3 regions of the Streptomyces sp. JLBG701 genome follow, and region 3 is predicted to be linked to each of the others. Evidence: riboswitches for the same ligand, from Rfam matches in the RefSeq annotation. Region 3 holds a riboswitch; each other region holds the start of a gene.
What was found. Region 3 has a riboswitch for S-adenosylmethionine ahead of AC5DRG_RS01610 (putative leader peptide). Riboswitches for the same ligand answer to the same signal wherever they lie in the genome.
Positions count from the first base shown of each region.

Region 1: it holds a riboswitch for S-adenosylmethionine, as region 3 does, so the genes downstream of both, thrC (threonine synthase) here and AC5DRG_RS01610 (putative leader peptide) in region 3, are expected to answer to the same signal.
Region 2: it holds a riboswitch for S-adenosylmethionine, as region 3 does, so the genes downstream of both, AC5DRG_RS14440 (aminotransferase class V-fold PLP-dependent enzyme) here and AC5DRG_RS01610 (putative leader peptide) in region 3, are expected to answer to the same signal.

Region 1 covers NZ_CM178588.1:5,248,476-5,255,657, forward strand. The annotation lists gene AC5DRG_RS23965 (metallophosphoesterase family protein) at 1-198, opposite strand, end outside; gene AC5DRG_RS23970 (NADH:flavin oxidoreductase) at 250-1,392, opposite strand; gene groL (chaperonin GroEL) at 1,640-3,262, opposite strand; gene AC5DRG_RS23980 (cold-shock protein) at 3,610-3,816, opposite strand; gene AC5DRG_RS23985 (ubiquitin-like small modifier protein 1) at 4,242-4,520, opposite strand; gene thrC (threonine synthase) at 4,517-5,815, opposite strand; SAM riboswitch class I at 5,834-5,994, opposite strand; gene AC5DRG_RS23995 (glucosyl-3-phosphoglycerate synthase) at 6,152-7,096, shown strand.
Region 2 covers NZ_CM178588.1:3,151,930-3,159,111, reverse strand. The annotation lists gene qcrB (cytochrome bc1 complex cytochrome b subunit) at 1-721, shown strand, start outside; gene trpD (anthranilate phosphoribosyltransferase) at 846-1,910, shown strand; SAM riboswitch class IV at 1,987-2,103, shown strand; gene AC5DRG_RS14440 (aminotransferase class V-fold PLP-dependent enzyme) at 2,231-3,592, shown strand; gene AC5DRG_RS14435 (Lrp/AsnC family transcriptional regulator) at 3,642-3,923, opposite strand; gene AC5DRG_RS14430 (rhomboid family intramembrane serine protease) at 4,083-4,823, opposite strand; gene AC5DRG_RS14425 (hypothetical protein) at 4,989-5,228, shown strand; gene AC5DRG_RS14420 (NYN domain-containing protein) at 5,262-6,605, shown strand; gene AC5DRG_RS14415 (C40 family peptidase) at 6,815-7,182, shown strand, end outside.
Region 3 covers NZ_CM178588.1:310,341-317,522, forward strand. The annotation lists gene AC5DRG_RS01595 (choline dehydrogenase) at 1-696, shown strand, start outside; gene AC5DRG_RS01600 (MerR family transcriptional regulator) at 725-1,162, opposite strand; gene AC5DRG_RS01605 (MDR family NADP-dependent oxidoreductase) at 1,192-2,208, opposite strand; SAM riboswitch class IV at 2,416-2,525, shown strand; gene AC5DRG_RS01610 (putative leader peptide) at 2,604-2,678, shown strand; gene AC5DRG_RS01615 (ABC transporter substrate-binding protein) at 2,866-3,267, shown strand; partial or broken gene AC5DRG_RS01620 (SDR family NAD(P)-dependent oxidoreductase) at 3,321-3,512, shown strand; gene AC5DRG_RS01625 (hypothetical protein) at 3,566-3,802, opposite strand; gene AC5DRG_RS01630 (macro domain-containing protein) at 3,882-4,385, shown strand; gene AC5DRG_RS01635 (SDR family NAD(P)-dependent oxidoreductase) at 4,491-5,288, shown strand; gene AC5DRG_RS01640 (hypothetical protein) at 5,361-6,257, opposite strand; gene AC5DRG_RS01645 (peptidase inhibitor family I36 protein) at 6,254-6,628, opposite strand; gene AC5DRG_RS01650 (AfsR/SARP family transcriptional regulator) at 6,824-7,182, shown strand, end outside.

The DNA of each region.
Region 1 (7,182 bases), 4.9 Mb from region 3:
GACCAGTTCCCGTACGACCGTGTAGGCCTCCGGCGCCCCGTCGTTGGCGATGTCCCCGGTGACGACGACCGCGTCCAGATTCCGCTGGCGACGGAGTTCGGTGAGCATCAGGCGCAGGGAGTCTGTCGCGTTGACGCCGCTCTTGTTGGGGGCGTCGGTGCGTTCCAGGTGGGTGTCCGAGAGATGGAGGATCCTCATCTCCCGGACACTACCCGGGCGTTGGGCCTCAGGGCCGGGGAGTCAGGTGACTCAGCTGAGGGTCTTCAGGGCCGCCGCGTCGTACGGCGCGAGCTCCTCGAAGCGGTCGGCGAGGACCTTCGCCGCCCACTGCGGGTCCTGGAGGAGGGCGCGGCCGACGGCCACCATGTCGTACTCCTCGGCCTCCAGGCTGTCCAGGAGGTCGTCGATGCTCTTGAGCGGGGAGCCCTCGCCCGCGAAGCCCTTGAGGAAGTCGCCGTCGAGGCCGACCGAGCCGACCGTGATGGTCTGCTTGCCGGTGAGTTTCTTCGTCCAGCCCGCGAGGTTGAGGTCCGAGCCGTCGAACTCCGGGAGCCAGTAGCGGCGGGTGGAGGCGTGGAAGACGTCGACGCCGGCCGCGGTGAGCGGGGCGAGGATCGACTCCAGCTCCTGGGGGGTCTCGGCGAGGCGGGCGCGATAGTCCTGCTGCTTCCACTGCGAGTAGCGGAAGAGGATCGGGAACTCCGGGGAGACCGACTCGCGGACCGCGGCGACGATCTCCGCCGCGAACTTCGTACGGGCCACCGGGTCACCGCCGTACGCGTCCTCGCGCCGGTTGGTGCCCTCCCACAGGAACTGGTCGAGGAGGTAGCCGTGGGCGCCGTGCAGCTCCACGCCGTCGAAGCCGATGCGCTCGGCGTCGGCCGCCGCGGTGGCGAACGCCTCGATGACGTCGTCCAGGTCCCGCTGGGTCATGGCCTTGCCGGTGACCTCGGCGCCCGCGTTGACCAGCCCGGACGGGCCTACCGCCGGGGCGTCCGCGAACGGCGGCTGGCCCTGCTCGCGCACCATGCCGATGTGCCACAGCTGGGGCACGATCGTGCCGCCCGCCGCGTGCACGTCCTCGGCGACCTTCGCCCAGCCCGCGAGCTGCTCCTCGCCGTGGAAGCGCGGGACGCGGTCGCTCTGGCCGGCCGAGTCGTGGCCGACGTACGTGCCCTCGGTGACGATCAGGCCGACGCCCGCGGCTGCACGGCGGGAGTAGTACGACCGCACGTTCTCGCCGGGAACGCCGCCCGGGGAGAACTGGCGGGTCATCGGCGCCATCACGATCCGGTTCGGGACGGTCAGGCCGTTGAGGGCGATCGGCCGGGACAGGATCCGGGCCGCGCGGGACGTGGACTCGGCGGTGGGCTCGGCGGTGGTGGCGGTCACGTGGGGGACTCCTTGGGGGTACCGGCTGGTATGTGCGCGCGCATCAATAATGCGCCAGCGTCAACGGCCGCACCAGCCACCGCATTCCACTCCCCCACCAAACGGCCTGTGACAACGGACACGCACCCCTCGGACACGCACCCCTCGGAAAGGCTCGGATCTCCGGATACGGCCGAGGGCGGCACCCCCGTTTCCAGGAGTGCCGCCCTCGGTCCGTACAGCTATGAACCAGTGATCCTCGGCGGGATCAGAAGTCCATGTCACCGCCCGGCATGCCGCCGCCGGCCGGCGCGGACGCCTTCTCCGGCTTGTCGGCGATGACGGCCTCGGTGGTGAGGAACAGCGCGGCGATGGACGCGGCGTTCTGCAGGGCAGAGCGCGTGACCTTCGCCGGGTCGATGATGCCCTCGGCGATCATGTCCACGTACTCACCGGTGGCGGCGTTGAGGCCGTGACCGATGGGCAGGTTGCGGACCTTCTCGACGACGACGCCACCCTCGAGACCACCGTTGACGGCGATCTGCTTGAGAGGGGCCTCAAGGGCGAGCTTCACGGCGTTGGCGCCGGTCGCCTCGTCACCTTCGAGCTCCAGCTTCTCGAACACCGCGGAGGCCTGGATGAGGGCCACGCCACCACCGGCGACGATGCCCTCCTCGACGGCCGCCTTCGCGTTGCGAACGGCGTCCTCGATGCGGTGCTTGCGCTCCTTGAGCTCGACCTCGGTGGCCGCGCCCGCCTTGATGACGGCCACGCCGCCGGCGAGCTTGGCGAGGCGCTCCTGGAGCTTCTCGCGGTCGTAGTCCGAGTCGGAGTTCTCGATCTCGGCGCGGATCTGGTTGACCCGGCCGGCGACCTGGTCGGCGGAGCCGGCGCCGTCGACGATCGTGGTCTCGTCCTTGGTGATGACGACCTTGCGGGCACGGCCCAGGAGCTCAAGGCCGGTGTTCTCCAGCTTGAGGCCGACCTCCTCGGAGATGACCTCGCCGCCGGTGAGGATGGCGATGTCGTTCAGCATCGCCTTGCGGCGGTCGCCGAAGCCCGGGGCCTTGACGGCGACGGACTTGAAGGTGCCGCGGATCTTGTTGACGACCAGGGTCGACAGGGCCTCGCCCTCGACGTCCTCGGCGATGATCAGCAGCGGCTTGCCCGACTGCATGACCTTCTCCAGGAGCGGGAGCAGGTCCTTGACGTTGCCGATCTTGGAGTTGGCGATGAGGATGTACGGGTCGTCGAGCGACGCCTCCATCCGCTCCATGTCGGTGGCGAAGTACGCCGAGATGTAGCCCTTGTCGAAGCGCATACCCTCGGTGAGCTCCAGCTCCAGACCGAAGGTCTGGGACTCCTCGACGGTGATGACGCCTTCCTTGCCGACCTTGTCCATCGCCTCGGCGATGAGCTCGCCGATCTGGGTGTCGGCGGCGGAGATGGAGGCCGTGGAGGCGATCTGCTCCTTGGTCTCGACATCCTTGGCCTGCTCAAGGAGGGCACCGGAGACGGCCTCGACGGCCTTCTCGATACCGCGCTTGAGGGCCATCGGGTTGGCGCCGGCGGCTACGTTGCGCAGACCCTCCTTGACGAGGGCCTGGGCGAGCACGGTCGCCGTGGTCGTACCGTCGCCCGCGACGTCGTCCGTCTTCTTGGCGACTTCCTTGACCAGCTCAGCGCCGATCTTCTCGAACGGGTCCTCGAGCTCGATCTCCTTGGCGATGGAGACACCATCGTTGGTGATCGTGGGGGCGCCCCACTTCTTCTCGAGGACGACGTTGCGGCCCTTGGGGCCGAGCGTCACCTTCACGGCGTCCGCGAGCTGGTTCATGCCGCGCTCGAGGCCGCGCCGTGCCTCCTCGTCGAACGCGATGATCTTGGCCATGTGAAGTGGTCCTCCCGGACAGGGGGTGGATTTCTCCGGACCGCGCTGGCGCCCGCGACGGACGGCCTGCCGACCGGCTGGTTCCTTGCCCCACCCGGCCTGCGGGCCTCACCGACCCGGTCCTCGTTGTCACTCTCACCTTCAGAGTGCTAACGCCAATGATTAGCACTCGACCCATGCGAGTGCAAGCGGCTCGGGATGATCCCCAGGTGAACGAGGGTGCGCGACGAGTGCGCGTGGGTGCCCGTGGGTGGTCCGGACATGCCGGAGGGCTCGCAACCCATGACTCCCCATGGGAAACGAGCCCTCCGAAAGAAGAACGTCGCTGCAGTAAGTCGGCGCGTGCTTCAGCTGGTCGCCAGCCGGACCATGTCCGCCTGCGGCCCCTTCTGACCCTGCGAGATCTCGAAATCGACCCGCTGGCCTTCCTCCAGGGTGCGGTAGCCGTCCATCTGAATCGCGCTGTAGTGGACGAAAACATCCGCACCACCGTCGACCGCGATGAAGCCGTACCCCTTCTCCGCGTTGAACCACTTGACGGTGCCCTGAGCCATGCCTAACTCCCCTATTACTGGCCCTTGCACAGATCCACACTTCGCGGATCCGGGTCAGACCTCACCCCCCACGGTTGGGGGCGTGCGCCGGAACGCGTCGACCGCCGCTGAATGTATCTGCCCAACTGCCGTCTGCAACAGGTCAGTCGGACGAGAATTCTGGGCGCGCCCGATCGGGAATATATGGAGAATTCGCCGGAATTCAGGGCAAGTCGGGCTCTACAAAAAGAGCAATTAACGCAAAAAGCCTGCACACATTGGCTGCTTCTTATCGCGCCCGCGGCAGGAACTCATATGCGCCCGGCAAGAGAAACAGGGCGCGTTCCCCAACTGTACCGCGCTCAACCATGCAGAATTGCCCCCTCCGTTTCTCTCACGGAGAGGGCAATTCGGTGAACAGTGAGTGACTCGGCCCCCGAAAGAGCTCAGCAGCCGCCGGCGACGGCCGGAATGATCGACACGCCCGCACCGTCCGGCGTGGCCGTCTCCAGGCCCTGCTCGAAGCGAACGTCGTCGTCGTTGACGTAGACGTTGACGAAGCGGCGCAGCTTGCCCTGATCGTCAAGGACGCGGGCGGCGATGCCGGTGTGGTTCTTCTCCAGGTCGGCGATGACCTCACCGAGGGTCGCACCTTCGGCGGCGACTTCGGCCTTACCGCCGGTGTAGGTGCGCAGGATGGTGGGGATGCGGACGTTGACGCTCATGACGCGAGGCCAGCCTCTCGGAAGGAGTCCAGGTTCGGGCGGATGGTCGCGGTGAGGCCGGTGTCCGAGGCCACCGCGTCCAGGGTCTTCAGGCCGTCGCCGGTGTTCAGCACGACCGTGGTGAGGGTCGGGTCCAGGAGACCGTTCTCGATCAGCTTGCGCGTGACACCGACCGTCACGCCACCCGCCGTCTCGGCGAAGATGCCCTCGGTCTGCGCGAGAAGCTTGATCGCGTCGACGACCTGCTCGTCGTTGACGTCCTCCACGGCACCACCCGTGCGGCGCGCGATGTCGAGGACGTAGGGACCGTCCGCCGGGTTGCCGATCGCCAGCGACTTGGCGATCGTGTTCGGCTTCTGCGGCCGTACGACGTCGTGGCCGGCCTTGTAGGCCACGGACACCGGCGAGCAGCCCTCGGCCTGCGCACCGAAGATCTTGTACGGCTTGTCCTCGACGAGCCCGAGCTTGATGAGCTCCTGGAGGCCCTTGTCGACCTTGGTGAGCTGCGAGCCGGAGGCGATCGGGATGACCAGCTGGTCGGGCAGCTGCCAGCCGAGCTGCTCGCAGATCTCGTACGCGAGGGTCTTGGAGCCCTCGGCGTAGTAGGGCCGCAGGTTGACGTTGACGAAGCCCCAGCCCTCGCCGGCCGGGTCGCCGATCAGCTCGGAGCAGAAGCGGTTCACGTCGTCGTAGTTGCCCTCGATGCCGACGAGCTCGCCGCCGTAGACCGCGGCCATGACGACCTTGCCCTGCTCCAGGTCGTGCGGGATGAACACGCAGGAGCGGAAGCCGGCCCGGGCGGCGGCGGCACCGACCGCGCCGGCGAGGTTGCCGGTGGAGGAGCAGGAGAGGGTGGTGAAGTTGAAGGCGCGGGCCGCTTCGATGGCCTGCGCTACGACGCGGTCCTTGAAGGAGTGCGTCGGGTTGCCGGAGTCGTCCTTGACGAAGAGCTTGCCGGCGTCGACGCCCAGCGCGCGGGCGAGGTTGTCGGCCTTGACGAGCTTGGTCCAGCCGGGGTTGATGTTCGGCTTGTCGGCCACGTCGGCCGGTACCGGCAGCAGCGGGGCGTAACGCCAGATGTTCGCGGGTCCCGCTTCGATGCGCTTGCGGAGCTCCTCGGTGTCGTACGAGGAGAAGTCGTAGGCGATCTCCAGCGGGCCGAAACACTCCTCGCACGCGAAGACCGGGCCGAGGGGGACGCGGTGGCCGCATTCGCGGCAGGAGAGCGCCGAGGCGGGACCGAGGTCAACCGCGTCTACGGAGTTCGTGGTGCTTGCAACTGTCTGCGCAGCCATGTGAGGCGAGGCCCTTTCTCCTCATCTTCCTCACGACGCATCTCGCCGTGAGACGGATTTGGCACCTTCCCGAGCCGGGAGCCTCGCGGAGCGATCGACAATGATCGGTCGGTACGAGACCGGCTGGAGGGTTGCCGGGGCTTCATCGGGCCGTATCCCTCTGCCCCTCTGGATGAGCGGTATTCGGTTGTAGACGCCAACGACCCCCGACATGCGATGGTCATCAACGTTGCTCAAGACTGTAACCGAAGGCCAGGACAGTTGAGAGAGTCGTCCGAACCGCGAGATGGATCACACACCGACGTGCTGGTCCGCGACAGTGAGGAGCCGCTTACTGTGCTGGAAGAAGCCGAGCGCTGGCTGAGCAATCGCTCCTGGTCCATGACCGATCGCCCGCTCCACAAGATCCTGGCCGCCAAACGTGCAACGGGCCAGTCGGTCAGTGTCGTACTGCCGGCGCTCAACGAGGAGGAGACGGTAGGCGACATCGTCGCCATCATCCGTCATGACCTCATGCAACAGGTCCCGCTCGTCGACGAGATAGTCGTCGTCGACTCGGGCTCCACCGACCGCACCTCCGAGGTGGCCGCCGCCGCCGGCGCCAGGGTCGTCCACCGCGACGACATCCTGCCGCGCATCCCGGCCGTGCCCGGCAAGGGCGAGGTCCTGTGGCGTTCGCTGCTGGTCACCACCGGTGACATCGTCTGCTTCATCGACGCGGACCTGAAGGAGTTCTCCTCCGACTTCGTCTCCGGAATCGTGGGCCCGCTGCTCACCGACCCCGGCGTCGACCTCGTAAAAGGGATGTACGACCGTCCACTCGGCGGCGCCGCAGGTCAGGGCGGTCGCGTGACCGAACTGATGGCCCGCCCGCTGCTGAACATGCACTGGCCGCAGCTCGCGGGCTTCGTCCAGCCGCTCGGCGGCGAGTACGCGGCCCGCCGCTCCCTGCTCGAACAGCTCCCGTTCCCCGTCGGCTACGGCGTGGAGCTGGGCATGCTGGTCGACGCCCTGCACCTGGTGGGCCTGGACGCCCTCGCCCAGGTCGACGTGGGTGTGCGCAAGCACCGCCACCAGGACGGCCAGGCCCTGGGCCGTATGGCCGCCGCGATCTACCGCACCGCCCAGCTCCGGCTGGCCCGCGGTCACCTCATCCGGCCGGCCATCACCCAGTTCGAACGGGGCCCGGACGGTTTCGAGCCGCGCACCTACTCCGTGGACATGGAGGAGCGGCCGCCGATGGCTGAAATCGCCGAGTACCAGTCACGCAAGGCGGCGTAGGTGTAAGCGTGGAGTAACGAACTCCGCCGGTCGTATACGGACCTGACCAGTGCCGTCGTGGTGACCTTCCGTACGTTTGAGCGTTT
Region 2 (7,182 bases), 2.8 Mb from region 3:
CGCCCAGCCCGACTGGTACATGGGCTTCTCCGAGGGCCTGATCCGTGTCATGCCGGGCTGGGAGATCAACTTCTGGGGTCACACGCTCGTCCTGGGCGTGTTCATCCCGCTGATCATCTTCCCGCTGGTCCTGGTCGCGATCGCGGTCTACCCGTTCATCGAGTCCTGGGTCACCGGCGACAACCGCGAGCACCACATCCTGGACCGCCCGCGCAACGCGCCGACGCGCACGGCCTTCGGTGTCGCGTGGATCACCTGGTACATGGTGCTGCTGATCGGTGGTGGAAACGACCTCTGGGCCACTCACTTCCACCTGTCGATCAACGCCATCACCTGGTTCGTCCGGGTCTCGTTCTTCGTCGCCCCGGTCATCGCGTTCGTCATCACCAAGCGGATCTGCCTCGGCCTTCAGCGCCGCGACAAGGACAAGGTGCTGCACGGCCGCGAGTCGGGCATCATCAAGCGCCTGCCGCACGGTGAGTTCATCGAGGTGCACGAGCCGCTCAGCCAGGACGCGCTGCACACGCTGACCGCGCACGAGCAGTACGTGCCGGCCGCGATCGGCGCGACGGTCGACGAGAACGGTGTCGAGCGCAAGGTGAAGGGCACCGAGAAGCTGCGCGCCAAGCTCAGCGAGGCCTACTACGGCGAGGAGAGCCAGATCTCCAAGCCCACCGTTGAGGAGTACAAGGAGATCACGAGCGGCCACGGCCACCACTGATCGCTGCGCACGCCACGCGCCACCCGAAGGGCCCCGTCCGCAGACCGGACGGGGCCCTTCGCCGTGCCCCCGGGCTGGATAGGGTGGGGCTCACACTTCTTCTACGACATTCAGGAGCGGCTTTATGAGCGCTGTGACCCCCGCTGGAGGCGACACCGCGGCGGGCCGTTCCTGGCCCGAGGTACTGAACGGTCTGCTGGAGGGCCGTGACCAGAGTGCCGAGGACACCGCCTGGGCGATGGACCGGATCCTGCGCGGTGAGGCGACCGACGCGCAGATCGCCGGGTTCGTGGTGGCGCTGCGGGCCAAGGGCGAGACGGTCGAGGAGATCACCGGCCTCGTCCGGACGATGTACGAGCACGCGAACGTTATCGAGGTGCCGGGGCGCACGGTCGACATCGTCGGCACGGGCGGCGACGGCGCGAAGACCGTGAACATCTCCACGATGTCGTCGATCGTGGTGGCCGGTACGGGCGCGAAGGTCGTCAAGCACGGCAACCGTGCCGCGTCCTCCGCCTCCGGATCCTCGGACGTCCTGGAGAAGCTGGGCGTCAATCTGCAGCTGACGCCGCAGCGGGTCGCCGAGGTCGCGGAGGAGGCCGGGATCACCTTCTGCTTCGCGGTGAAGTTCCACCCGGCGCTGCGTCATGTGGCCGCCGCGCGCGGCCAGTTGGGGATCCGGACGACGTTCAACGTCCTCGGCCCGCTGACCAACCCGGCGAAGGTGAAGGCCCAGGCGGTGGGCGTCGCCGACCCGCGGATGGCGCCGATCGTGGCGGGCGTCTTCGCGGAGCGCGGCAACTCGGCCCTGGTGTTCCGCGGCGACGACGGCCTCGACGAGCTGACGACCACGGCCACGTCCCATGTGTGGGTCGTCCGGGACGGCAAGGTCACCGAGGAGTCCTTCGACCCACGCGACGTCGGCATCGAGCTGGTCCCCGTGGAGGCGCTGCGGGGCGCGGACGCGTCGTACAACGCGGACGTGGCCCAGCGCTTGCTGAACGGCGAGACCGGACCGGTGCGCGACGCGGTGCTGCTGAACTCGGCGGCAGCGCTGGTCGCCCTGGACCCGGGCGACGGACCCCTGGCGGACCAGCTCCGGGCCGCCATGGAGAAGGCCGCGGAGTCGATCGACTCGGGGGCGGCGAAGCGCACCCTTGAGCGCTGGGTGGCGGCCAGCAACAGGTAGTTCCTGGCCGAGGGATGTCCCGCGATCCGGACACGGGTTGCGGGACATCGTTTTTTTCGCGTAGGTTTTTGGACCAGGTCATGAGTGACAGTCATGAGGCCCCGGCCGACTGTCCGGCAACCCTCCGTCCGTGGCGGGGTGCCCCGGGTGAAGACCAGGCTGTGGACAGCTAGGTCCACGGCAAGCGCGGACCCCTCGCACGCCAGGGGTCCTGGTCGTCGAGGAGTCTCTCGTGAGCAACCGAATGCGATAGGGCCGCAGAGCCCCGCTTCCGCATCCCTCTTTGCGTCTTCGTTCTTTCCTCTCACGGGAGTTTCGCCATGTCTGTCTCCACCGTTGCCGCCAACACTTCGGTTTGTGCCCCGCTGCCCGTTCTGGGCCGGGATGTCACCGTCCCGCTCGTCACGGGTGGCGAAGTCACCTACGCCGCACTCGACTACGCGGCCAGCGCGCCCGCGCTCCAGCGTGTCTGGGACGACGTGGCGGCCTACGCCCCGTACTACGGAAGCGTCCACCGCGGGGCCGGCTACCTCTCCCAGCTCTCCACCGACCTCTTCGAGGACGCCCGGAAGACGGTCGCCGAGTTCCTGGACTGCCGCGCCGACGACCAGCTGGTCTTCACCCGGTCCACCACCGACTCCCTCAACCTCCTCGCCGCCGCCCTCCCCGCCGACTGCCAGGTCTTCGTCTTCGAGACCGAGCACCACGCCTCGCTGCTGCCGTGGAAGGACGCGAAGGTCACCTACCTCAACGCGCCGCGCACCCCGCAGCAGGCCGTACGGACCCTGGAGCGGGCCCTCGCCGAGCGTGACCCCCAGGGCACGGCCCTCGTCTGCGTCACCGGCGCCTCCAACGTCACCGGCGAGCTGTGGCCCGTACGCGAGCTCGCCGCCGTGGCCCACGCCCACGGTGCCCGGATCGTCCTGGACGCCGCCCAGCTGGCCCCGCACCACCCGGTCTCCGTCCAGGATCTCGACGTCGACTGGGTCGCCTTCTCCGGGCACAAGCTGTACGCCCCCTTCGGCTCCGGCGTGCTGGCCGGACGGGCCGACTGGCTGCGGGCGGCCGACCCCTACCTCGCGGGCGGCGGCGCCAGCCGCAAGGTCACGCGGCGCGAGGACGGGGGAGTGGACGTGGAGTGGCACGAGAGCGCGGCGCGGCATGAGGCGGGCTCGCCCAACGTCATCGGCGTCTACTCCATCGCCTCCGCCTGCAAGGCGCTGACCGAGGCCGGCTTCGACACGCTGGTCGCGCGCGAGCAGCACCTGATCGACACCGTCCGCGCGGGCCTCGCCGAGGTGCCCGAGGTCAGGATCCTCTCCCTCTTCGGGGACGACGCGCCGCGCGTCGGCGTCATCTCCTTCGTCGTCGAGGGCTGGAACAGCTCGCACTTCGCCGCGGCCCTCTCCGCCGAGTACGGCATCGGCGTACGCGACGGCCTGTTCTGCGCCCACCCGCTGGTGCGCACCCTGCTCGGCAGCGACCCGCAGACCCAGGGCGAGTGCGGCGCCCCCGAGGCGGCCCCCGGCGAGAAGTCCCTCAACGCCATCCGCGTGAGCTTCGGCGCGGGCACGCCGGACGAGCACGTCGAGCGTTTCGTTGGCGCAGTGAAGGAACTGGTCAGGGACGGCGCGAAGTGGAACTACCGTACGGAGGAGGGGCGTTGCGTCCCTGCCGTCTGACCCTTGTCACCCACAGAGGTGAGTCAAGAGGGCCTTGCGGCAACGGAGTTCAGTTGTCCAGCCCGATCGCGAACGCCGCCTCAAGGTCGTGCTGGGAGTAGGTACGGAACGCGACGTGCGTGTCCGTGGCCTCCACGCCGGGGATCCTGCTGATCCGGCCCGGGATGACGTCCGCGAGGTCCTCGTGCTGCTTGACGCGGACCATGGCGATCAGGTCGTAGGTGCCGGTGACGGAGAAGACCTCGCTGACGGACTCCAGTGCGGCGATCGACTCGGCGATCTCGGGGATCCGGTCCACGCTGGTCTTGATGAGGACGATCGCGGTGATCACGGTTGGTTCTCTCCTGGGGTCCGTCGTCGCTTTGTTTCGCTGGGATGGCCTTCACTCTAAGACTTGATCCGTATATCACCAGAGGGTGAGCTGCGGACTGCAGCCAGGGCGGTGTCCGGATGGCCAGGTGGAGGCCGGACCGGCTTGAGGGGCAAGGCGTTACTCGGTGCCATCGCTCAGGGGCGGCCTGATTCGCCTGGAAGACCCGGCCCCACGCCGGAATCGGACCCACGCGTAACAGAAGCCGAGGCCGAAGCCCACCAGGTGCGCCAGATATGCCACCCCCGGGCCGCCCGAGGCCTGTCCCGCCGCCAGCCACTGCAGGGCCGCCCAGAACGGCAGGACCACCCAGGCGGGGAAGCGCAGGGGCAGGAAGAAGAGGAAGGGCAGGAGGCTGGTCACCCGGGCTCCGGGGAACAAGTACAGAAACGCGCCCAGGACCGCCGAGATCGCCCCGGACGCGCCGACCAGGGACTGCTGGGAGTCGGCGTTGGCGGCCGCGTAGCCCAGCAGGGCCAGATAGCCGCAGCCGACGTAGAAGAGGGTGAACTCGACGCGGCCCATCCGTTCCTCGGTCATCGCCCCGAAGACATAGAGGAAGAGCATGTTGCCGAGCAGATGCACCCAGCTGCCGTGGATGAAGAGGGCCGTGGCGGGGGTGAGGGCCTCCCGGGGGGCGCCCTCGAAGAGTTCGGCGGGGACCACGCCCCAGCGGCGGAAGTAGGCGCTCTGGGCGGCGAGGAGCTCGTCGCTTGAGCCGTAGGCCGGATTGAGACCCGAGGCGGGGCCGATCAGGAAGAGCAGACAGCAGACCGCGATCAGTCCGTACGTCATCGCTGCCGACGATCCGCGAAGGGATCTCCTCGTCCTGCGGATCGTCGTGCTCCAGTCGCTGATCATGGACACAGAGCATGACGTAACAGGACCAAGCTGCACAGAGTGCCTCGCCGCCGTGAGCGGGTAAGCGGCGAGTACCCGCCAGGCCTTAGGGTTACGAGCCACGCGTACCGGGGACCTGGTGCGTCACGGACAATTGAAGGCCACGAAGGAAAGAGCACAGTCACGATGACGGTTCCCCTGCCCACCGCCTCGACGCGCTGGCGCTGCACCCTCTGCGGCAACCTCACGCGTTTCGACGTGACCCGCTCGTCGAAGGTCGTGGAGTACGTCCACCTCGACCTGGCCGGTGAGCCGAACGTCGAGGAGCGCGAGGTGGTCAGTGAGACCATCGAGTCAGTGCGCTGTCGCTGGTGCAACGCGGTGGATCAGGTGGAACTCGTGGACAGGCCGGGCGCCGGCTCCTGACGGGAGCAGGCCCCAGAGACATTGGGGTGACGGATGGTGGAGACCACAGGCGGGGGGCCGGCCGACGGCGCCGCCGAGGTGCTCGACCGTCCGCTGCCCGACGGTGTGCGCCGCAGGGTCGTACAGATCGTCTCCGACGGTTTCGGCGGGCTGACCGTGGCCGAATTGCCACCCCAGCTGCGACAGTACGCCCGTTTCGCCCCCAACCGGCGTGCCAAGTTCGCCGGCAACGCCATGGCCGCCGCCCTGGAGACCGATCCGCTGTTCAGACAGCGCATCGGGGAGAAGCTCAGAGAGGCGCAGTCGGAGCTGGCCGGCGCCCTCGACTCCGGCTCGCCCCCTCCGGCCGCGGACCCGCTCGATGTGGCGGCCGCGGCCTATGTGCTGCGCCCCACGGGCTGGGTGAAGCTCGTGACCGCGGCCGGGGAGGAGGCCCTGCGGGCCGACGCCGAGCGGGCCGACGAGGAGAGCCGGGCCGAGCTGGAGCGGCTGCGCGAGGAGCTGGCCGCCGCCCGTGACCACACCCGGGCCGAGACCGAGCGGCTGCGCACCGAGCTCGACGCCGCCAAGAAGGAAGCCGAATCGCTTCACCGCAAACTGCGTGCCGCCCACAGTGACGTCAAGCGCGGCGAGGCCGCCCTGCGCAAGCTGCTGGGCGAGACCGAGGCCGCGCGGGCCGAGGGACAGGCGCAGGTGTCCGCAGCCGAGAGCGAGTCTCGGCGGCTCAAGACGCGGCTCGGCGAGGCGGAGGCGGCCCTGGAGGCGACGCGGAGAGCGGCCCGGGAGGGGCGCAGCGTCGAGGACATGCGCGTACGGCTGCTGCTCGACACGGTGCTCGACGCGGCCCAGGGGCTGCGGCGGGAGCTGGCGCTGCCGCCGATCTCGGTGCGGCCGGCGGAGACCGTGGATGCCGTCGAACCGGGACGAATGACCCCGAAAGACATCGCCGCGCGGGCCCTGTCCGAAAACGACCCCGCCATCCTCGATCAACTTCTCGCCCTGCCGCAGGCGCATCTGGTCGTCGACGGCTACAACGTGACCAAGACCGGCTATCCCCAGATGCCCCTGGAGAAGCAGCGGTTGAGGCTGCTCGGGCAGCTCTCGCAGCTCGCCGCGCAGACCGGCGCCGAGGTGACGTGTGTCTTCGACGGGGCCGAGCTTGCGGCGCCGGTGCTGCTCGCGCCGCCGCGCGGGGTGCGGGTGCTGTTCTCCAAGCCGGGCGTCACCGCAGACGAGTTGATCCGCCAGCTGGTGCGTGCCGAGCCGCCGGGGCGGCCGGTCATCGTCGCCTCCACCGACCGCGAGGTCGCCGACGGGATCGCCAAGGCGGGCGCGCGGCCCGTCGCTTCTGCGGTACTCCTCAAGCGACTGTCGTGACTGTCAATGTACAGGTTTAATGCCCGAATTGACGGTTCCGTCACGCAACGTAGCGTCAATCGCGCATCACTGCTCGTGAGTTGTTGTGAAGAATGCGCTCCGTGACAAACATTTTTCACGTGAGGATTTGAACTGATCACAGGAAGGTCACTAGGGTCTGCCTTCGAACCTCCGCACGAGTGATCACCCACAAGAAGGAGATCGCCTCCGTGGCGTCCCACCGTCGACCTAAGCAGCCGAGCCGCATGCGCGTGAGCGTGCTCACCACCGCCGCCGCTGCCGCCGTAGCCCTCAGCGCCAACGCGGCCAATGCCGCGCCGAGCGAGAAGCCGAGCAAGGACGAGGTGCAGGCCAAGGTCGACAAGCTCTACGAGGAGGCGGAGCAGGCCACCGAGAAGCTCAACGGGGCCGAGGCGAAGCAGGAGAAGCTCCAGAAGGAGATCTCCACCATCCAGGACAACGTCGCCCGCGGCCAGGAAGAGCTCAACGAGCTGCGCGACGGCCTCGGTTCGATGGCGAGCGCCCAGTACCGCACCGGCGGCATCGACCCCTCGGTACAGCTCTTCCTCTCCTCCGA
Region 3 (7,182 bases):
CTGTTCGGCCGGGCCAGACTGGGCGCCGAGTGGCTGCTGCTGCGCAGGGGCCTGGGCGCCACCAACTTCTTCGAGGCCGGCGCGTTCCTGTCCACCCGCGACGACCTCGACTTCCCCAACATGCAGTACGAATTCCTGCCGCTCACCCGGAAGCTGGTGAACGGCAAGCTCGTCCCGGTGCCCGGTTTCCAGGTCTGGATGGACCTCTCGCGCCCCGAGAGCCGCGGCTACGTCAAGCTGCGGTCGAAGAACCCGGCCGACGCGCCGCTCACCGTCTTCCACCACTACGTGGCCCGCCGGGACCTGAAGGACATGATCGACGGCGTACGGCTGATGCGGGACCGGGTGGTCGGCCAGTCCGCCATGCAGAAGTTCCGGCCGCAACAGCTCAACCCGGGCCCGGACGTGAGCGGCGACCGCGACCTCGAAGCGTGGATCCGCAGGGCCACCGGCACCTCGTACCACCCGTCCGGCACCTGCCGCATGGGCGTCGACGCCGAGGCCGTCGTGGACAGCGAGGGCAGGATGAACGCGGTATCCGGCCTCCGCATCGCCGACGCGTCGATCATGCCCAAGGTCGTCACCGGGAACCTGAACGCCCCTGTGATGATGATGGCCGAGAAGATCGCGGACCGGATATGCGGCAGGCAGCCGCTCGCGCCGTCCGGCGCGGTGTACTACCGAGCGGGACGATGAACCGTCCGCGACGGCAGTCACAAGCTCCCTAGGAGCACTGTGTCCTGCCGTCCTCGGGGACAGGGCCGATGAGTTCGCCGACCAGGGCGCCGAACCGTTCGTCGAGCTGGCCGGCGAGGCGGTCGCGCAGGTCCGTCAGCCGGCGGATCCGCGCATCGAGTTCGGCCAGTCGCCGCAGGGCCACCTGGGGGACGAGGCACGTGTCCGAGTCGGTGTCGACGCGGGGCGGGGGCACCGGCGGGCCGTCGGGCAGTGCGTCGAGGATGTCGACGAGGATTCGTACATCGCCGATGGTGAGGCCGGAGTCCAGCAGTTCGCGGACGGCGCGCAGACGGCGTACGTCCTCCTCTCCGTACTCACGCTGTCCTGACGACGTTCGCCGTGCCGTGAGCAGGCCGCGCTGCTCGTAGTAGCGCAGGGTACGAGGGGTGACGCCCAAGGCCGCGGCCGCGTCGCCGATGCGCATTCCATCCTCCAGGGGCAGGTGTCCAGCGGCTACAGCTCCACCACCACCGTGCCGATGTGGCGCCCTTCGAGGAGTTCCATGAGCGCGCGGGGCGCCTGGTCGATTCCCGACAGGCGGGTGTGCGGAATGGTGATCGTGCCCTCGCGGAGGGAACGGGCGAACACCTCCGGGTATTCCGCCAGTGCGTCCCGGTGGTGGGTGCCGTTGATGCCGCGGATCCGGACGCCCCGCAGGATGAGCGAGTAGGTGTCGATCTCGACGGATGCCGTGACCTCGCCCAGCACTTGTGCGGAGAGCGCTCCGACCAGGCCCACCCGGGCACCCGGGCGGGCGAGGGCCAGCGCGGCCTGGAGCTGCTCCCCGCCGACGTTGTCCACGACCGCGTCGATGCCCTCGGGGGCCGCTTTGCGCAGCTGCTCCTCGATCGGACCGGCTCCGCGGAGCACGACCGCGTCATACCCCAGTGTCTCGACCAGGTAGTCGGCCTTGTGTTGTGAGCTGGTGCTGCCGATGACGCGCGCGGCCCCGCGGAGGCGGGCGAACTGCCCGGCCAGGGTGCCGAGTCCGCCTGCCGCGCCGGAGACGAACACCGTGTCCCCCTCCCGCACCTCGGCTCCCCGGACGACGCCGATCCACGCGGACGGCCCCTGCGACAGATGCGCCACCAGGTCCGGCAGAGCCGCCAGGTCGACGGGCTGCACGGTGCTCATGTCCACGACCGCGTACTCGCGGAACCCCGACCAGTGCGACACCAGGTCACCGGGGCGCAGTTCCCCGCCGGGAGCCGTCACCACCTCGCCGAGGGCCGGAGCCGACAGTGGCCGGCCCACTTCGAACGACGGCAGCGGCATCCCGGCGTCCTCCTTCATCAGAGTGCGCAGTGAGGCGGCAACGCTCATCATCCGATTGCGCACCAGCACCTGTCCGGGTGCCGGCTCGGGGACGGGGACCTCCGTCACGGTGAAGTGGTCGGGGCTGAGGGCGCCTTCGGGACGGGAGGCGAGGCGGACCTCGCGGTGAGTGGCGGGGATGGGCGATGCGGACATCAACGGGCTCCTGACCGGTCGGAGGAGGACCGCACACCACGTGCGGCGCCCACCGACGTTAGGAGTTGACGCACACGTCAAGGTCAAGCCGGGGAGGGGCACTCTCAGCCGTCCCCGTGACTTCGCAACTGTCCTTTGATTGCCGCGAGTTGTCCGATTCGATTGCGATATTGACGGATAGAGAAGCCGCTCCGTAAGATCGCGAGCGGCATTGAGTGTCAGCGTCAAGCCCTGGCTCGCTGATCGGCAACCCTCCTCCGCGGTGGGGTGCTCCAGGTGAAAGCCCGGCGGGGTCACCGATCCCGCAAACGCGTGGCCCGGTGATCGGGCCTGAGACGGGGAGGACCAGCGTGCGGCACACCGGCGGCAGTCTGAGTGCCTCGATCGCGGCTGCGGTGACGTTCTCCGGATTCTCGCGGCGACGCCACATCGATCTGCAGCGCTTCACCAGTTGCCTGTGTAGCGGCTGACGACACCCCCTTGCCGGCCGGCGTTCGCTCCCGGCCCTGGTAGGCGCAGTCACCGTCACGCCGTCATCGGCGCAACCTTTCCCCTTTGAACGGTGTCGACCCGTCCCCGGTCGGCGCCTTCCACGCATCGCCGCGCCCTGCACCAGCACGTGTGCGGTGACTTTGACGTAGGAGAACCCCTTCCGTGATGTCACATCCGGATTTCCGACCCGCCCGATGGTCGGCACTCGCCGCCCTGGTGACCGGCAGCCTCCTGCTGAGCGCCTGCTCGTCGAGCAGCAGCGCAGGCTCGGGCAACGGCGACTCCCAGCCCCGGTCCGGTGGCACCCTGACCTTCGCGGTGGGTTCCGACGCCGGCTGCGTGGATCCGCAGCAGGTGGGCAGCAACGACACCATCTACTCGCTGCGTCAGATCGTGGACTCCCTGACCGACGAGGACCCCAAGACCGGCAGGATCGTGCCGTGGCTGGCCAAGAGCTGGGACATCAGCGCGGACACGACGACGTTCACCTTCCACCTGAGATCCGGTGTGACCTTCAGTGACGGATCGGCGCTGACCGCGCAGGTGGTCAAGGACAACGCCTGCTGAAGGCGGCCGAGGACAGTCCGCGCCGGGTCGCCGACATCGTCAACATCAGCTCGATCGCCGGCCGTGTCGCCTGGAACGGCTACGGCGTCCACAACCTCACCAAGTTCGGCGTGAACGGGTTCACCGAGTCCCTGCGTCAGGAGGTCACCCGGCGGCATGTCCGCGTCGGCGTCCTGGAGCCGGGCGGCGTGGACACCGAGCTGGGCTCGCACAACAAGCCCGAGATCCAGGGCGCGATGATCACCCCTTTCTACGAGACGACCGAGGTCCTGGCCCCCGACGACGTCGCTGACGGCGCCTACATGGTCACCCGTCCCCGCCACGCCTCCGTAGCTGCCCGTCCTGCGCGAGCACCGGCCAACAGACCGGCGCCCCCGCCAAGCTCGCTCGCGCTCTGCTCGCCATCGCCGACCAGGACAAGCCTCTGCAGCGCTTCGTCGCCGGCGCCGACGCCATCGAAGGCGTCAAGGCCAAGGCCAACGAACTCCTCGCCCAGGCCGAAGCCTCCCGCGAACTCGGCGGCAACCTCGCCCACGACGACACCACCGCCTGAGCACCGGCCCACAGCCGTACGACCGCCGGTATGCGTTCGGCACTGGTGGCATCATCAGGGCATGGCTGCGATCGAGGTCGTTCAGGGCGACATCACGCTTCAGGACACGGACGCCATCGTCACCGCCGCGAACGAGTCGCTGATGGGCGGGGGCGGCGTGGACGGCGCCATCCACCGGGCAGCTGGTCGACGGCTCGCGGTCGCGGGCGCCGCGATCGGTCCGTGTGAGCCTGGTGACGCTGTGGCGACGCCGGCCTTCGACCTCGACCCGCCGGTCAAGCACGTCATCCACACCGTCGGTCCGGTCTGGGAAGGCGGCGAGTACGGCGAGGCTGAGGTCCTTGCCTCCTGCTACCGGCGCTGCCTTGAAGTCGCGGACGAAGTGGGCGCCAAGTCCATCGCCTTTCCAGCGATCGCCACCGGCGTTTACGGGTTCCCGGCAATGCATGCAGCGCAAATCGCCGTCACAACCCTCCGGTTCTCCTCGGCACGCGTTGAACAGGTCAGGCTCGTGGCCTTTGACCAGCAGGCATACGACTTGCTGGTCGCCGCACTCGCCTCGTAGGTGAGAGCCAGTGCCCGGAGTGGCGGGCTGATCGTGCTGCGGCCAGGCTGACGGCAGACGTACCGGTATGCAGAACGGACAGACGCACAAGGGGACTGGTTCCACATGCGGATCGACCTGGCGGGACGTTCCGCCCTGGTGACGGGCTCGACGCAGGGCATCGGTGCGGCGATCGCTGCCGGGCTCGCGCGATCGGGTGCCCGTGTGGGGGTGAACGGCCGGGACGGGCAGCGGGTCGCGGAGGGCGTGGCGCGGCTGGTGGCGGAGGTGCCTGGTGGTTCCTTTGTGCCCGTGGCCGCCGACGTGGCGAACGAGGAGGGCGCGCAGCGCGTCCTGGAGGTGCTGCCGGAGGTGGACATCCTCGTCAACAACCTCGGCATCTTCGGCTCCGCCGACCCGCTGGAGATCAGCGACGAGGAGTGGCGGCGTTATTTCGAGGTGAACGTGCTGGCAGCGGTGCGGCTGTCCCGCATGTATCTGCCGGGCATGACGGAGCGCGGCTGGGGCCGGATCCTGAACATCGCCAGCGACTCGGCGATCGTCATCCCGGCCGAGATGATCCACTACGGCATGTCCAAGACCGCGCTCCTCGCCGTCGGCCGCGGCATCGCGAAGCAGGCGGCGGGCACGGGGGTGACGGTCAACTCGGTCATCGCCGGCCCCACCCATACCGGCGGCGTCGAGGACTTCGTCTACGAACTCGTCGACCGCGACCTGCCCTGGGACGAGGCCCAGCGCGAATTCATGCGGAAGCACCGGCCGCAGTCCCTCCTGCAGCGGCTGATCGAGCCCGAGGAGATCGCCCACATGGTCGTCTACCTCAGCTCCGACCAGGCTTCGGTTGCCGCGACGGGCGGCGCCCTGCGGGTCGACGGAGGATACGTCGACTCGATCCTGCCCTGACGACGCGGTGCCCGCCGCCCCGATCGAAGACAGCGGCACGGAGGAACGCCGGCCTCTGGGGAGGCCGGTCGCTCATGCGAGTCCGGTGGTCAGGGCCCTGTGTTTGTCCGCCACGTAGCTCGCCACGGTCTTTCTTTCACTTGCCGTCAGCAGGCGCTTCTCGACTGCCCGTTGCACGTCCCTGACGGCTTCGGACAGCCCCGTCTCGACCTGGCAGTCCGCGTCGGCGCGCGCCGTTCGGATCTCGTCATGGCCGAGCGCACGCAGGGCCTCCTCATCCGACGTGGCCTTCCGCAGGCGGGAGTCGATGGCCTTGCGAGGGGACTGGAGATCCTTCGCCGGATGCCCCGCTTTCGTCATGCACGAGGACCAGCGTCGGACAGCGGCACGGTAGCCGGAGTCCGCTTCGACCGCGCCGATCACACGATTCGCCAGTCCGACGGTGACGGGCTCCACCGTGTTCCAGTCCGCCCCGTACACCTCGGCGCGTGCCCGGGCGACACAGCCGTCGGTGGAGTACTCCAGGCTGACGCCGTCGGGCAGCCGCAGGCTCACCCGGTGCGCCGGTGTGCCGGTGAGGGCCTGCTGCCAGGCCGTCTTGCGGGGTTCGTCGGCCGGAACAGGGGTGGACCGCTGGTACAGGTACTCACCGACGATGCCGTAGCCGTCCTGGGTTGCCTTCTCCGGGGTGAGCAGCCCGTAGGGGTTGGTCTCCTCGCTGCGCGCGGACGCGGTCCGGGGCTGTGCCGTGTACGTCTGGTCGCGGGAGCGCATGCAGGCGGCGACGGCACGTTCCTCACGGTCGTGCAGGCGTACGGCATCGGCGTGGCTGAACGCGGTGGCACCCGACAGGGGTCGGACGTCGAGTGCCACGGGCCCGCGGCCGGGCTCCCCCTTGAGGGAGCAGCCGGCCGCGGTCAGCACAAGGAGCACCGTGAGGAGTGTCCGTCGCGCCGTGGTTGTGCTCACACGCACCAGTCGTTCGAGGCGACGTTGTGCCAGTACACGGTGTTCGCCAGGGAGCCGTTGTAGTAGCCGCGGGCGAGCACGTAGCTGGAGCCGGTGTAGCCCGTGCCCGAGTAGATGCGGACGTTGCAGCTGTTGCCGTTGTTGTACAGGGACTCGGCGTTGTTGAACTTGTTGTACTGCAGCAGGTTCGTGTTGTCGCCGTAGACCACGCCGGGGTCGCCCGCGCCATTGACGCCGAGGTAGGCGCACAGTCCTCCGGCGGGACAGTCCGACAACGCCGCGTTCGCGGGGGCAGCGGTGATGAGTGCGCCAGTGGTGGCCAGGGCCACGCTTCCCAGGGCGATGCCGGCCTTGGCCAGGATCCGCTTCATTCTCAGTGTTCTCCATCACTCGGGGGCCGCCCACGGGACGGAAGTTGCCCGTGGCGCGGCGGGTTGCCGTGAACACCGTGGAGGAGGGAGGTGGCTGAGAAGCTTGCGTGAATCTTGCCTCGCAGGTGGCCGGGTGGTTGGGTGACGCCCGGTGAAGAAGATGTGAAGCACGTGGGGTGGGGCGGGGGAGGCGGTGTGACGGGATTTCGGCTGCTGGGGCCCGTGGAGTTATGGGTGTCGGGCGGCCGGGTGGATCTCGGTCCCGCCAAGCGGCGTACGGTCCTGGCGGCGCTGTTGGTGGACGCGGGCCGCTGGGTGGCGTCCGAGACGCTGATCGACCGGGTCTGGGGCGAGGACCCGCCCGCGCGGGTGCGCGCCACGCTCTACGCCCACATCGCCCGTATCCGGCGTGTCCTCGCGGACACGGCCCCGCACCTCTCCCGCGGCGCCGACGGCCCGCACGCCGTGCCGTCGTTGCTGCGCGGCTCGGGAGGCTACCGGTTCGACATCGCGCCCGAACTGGTCGACGTGCACCGATTCCGGAGCCTGGTCGC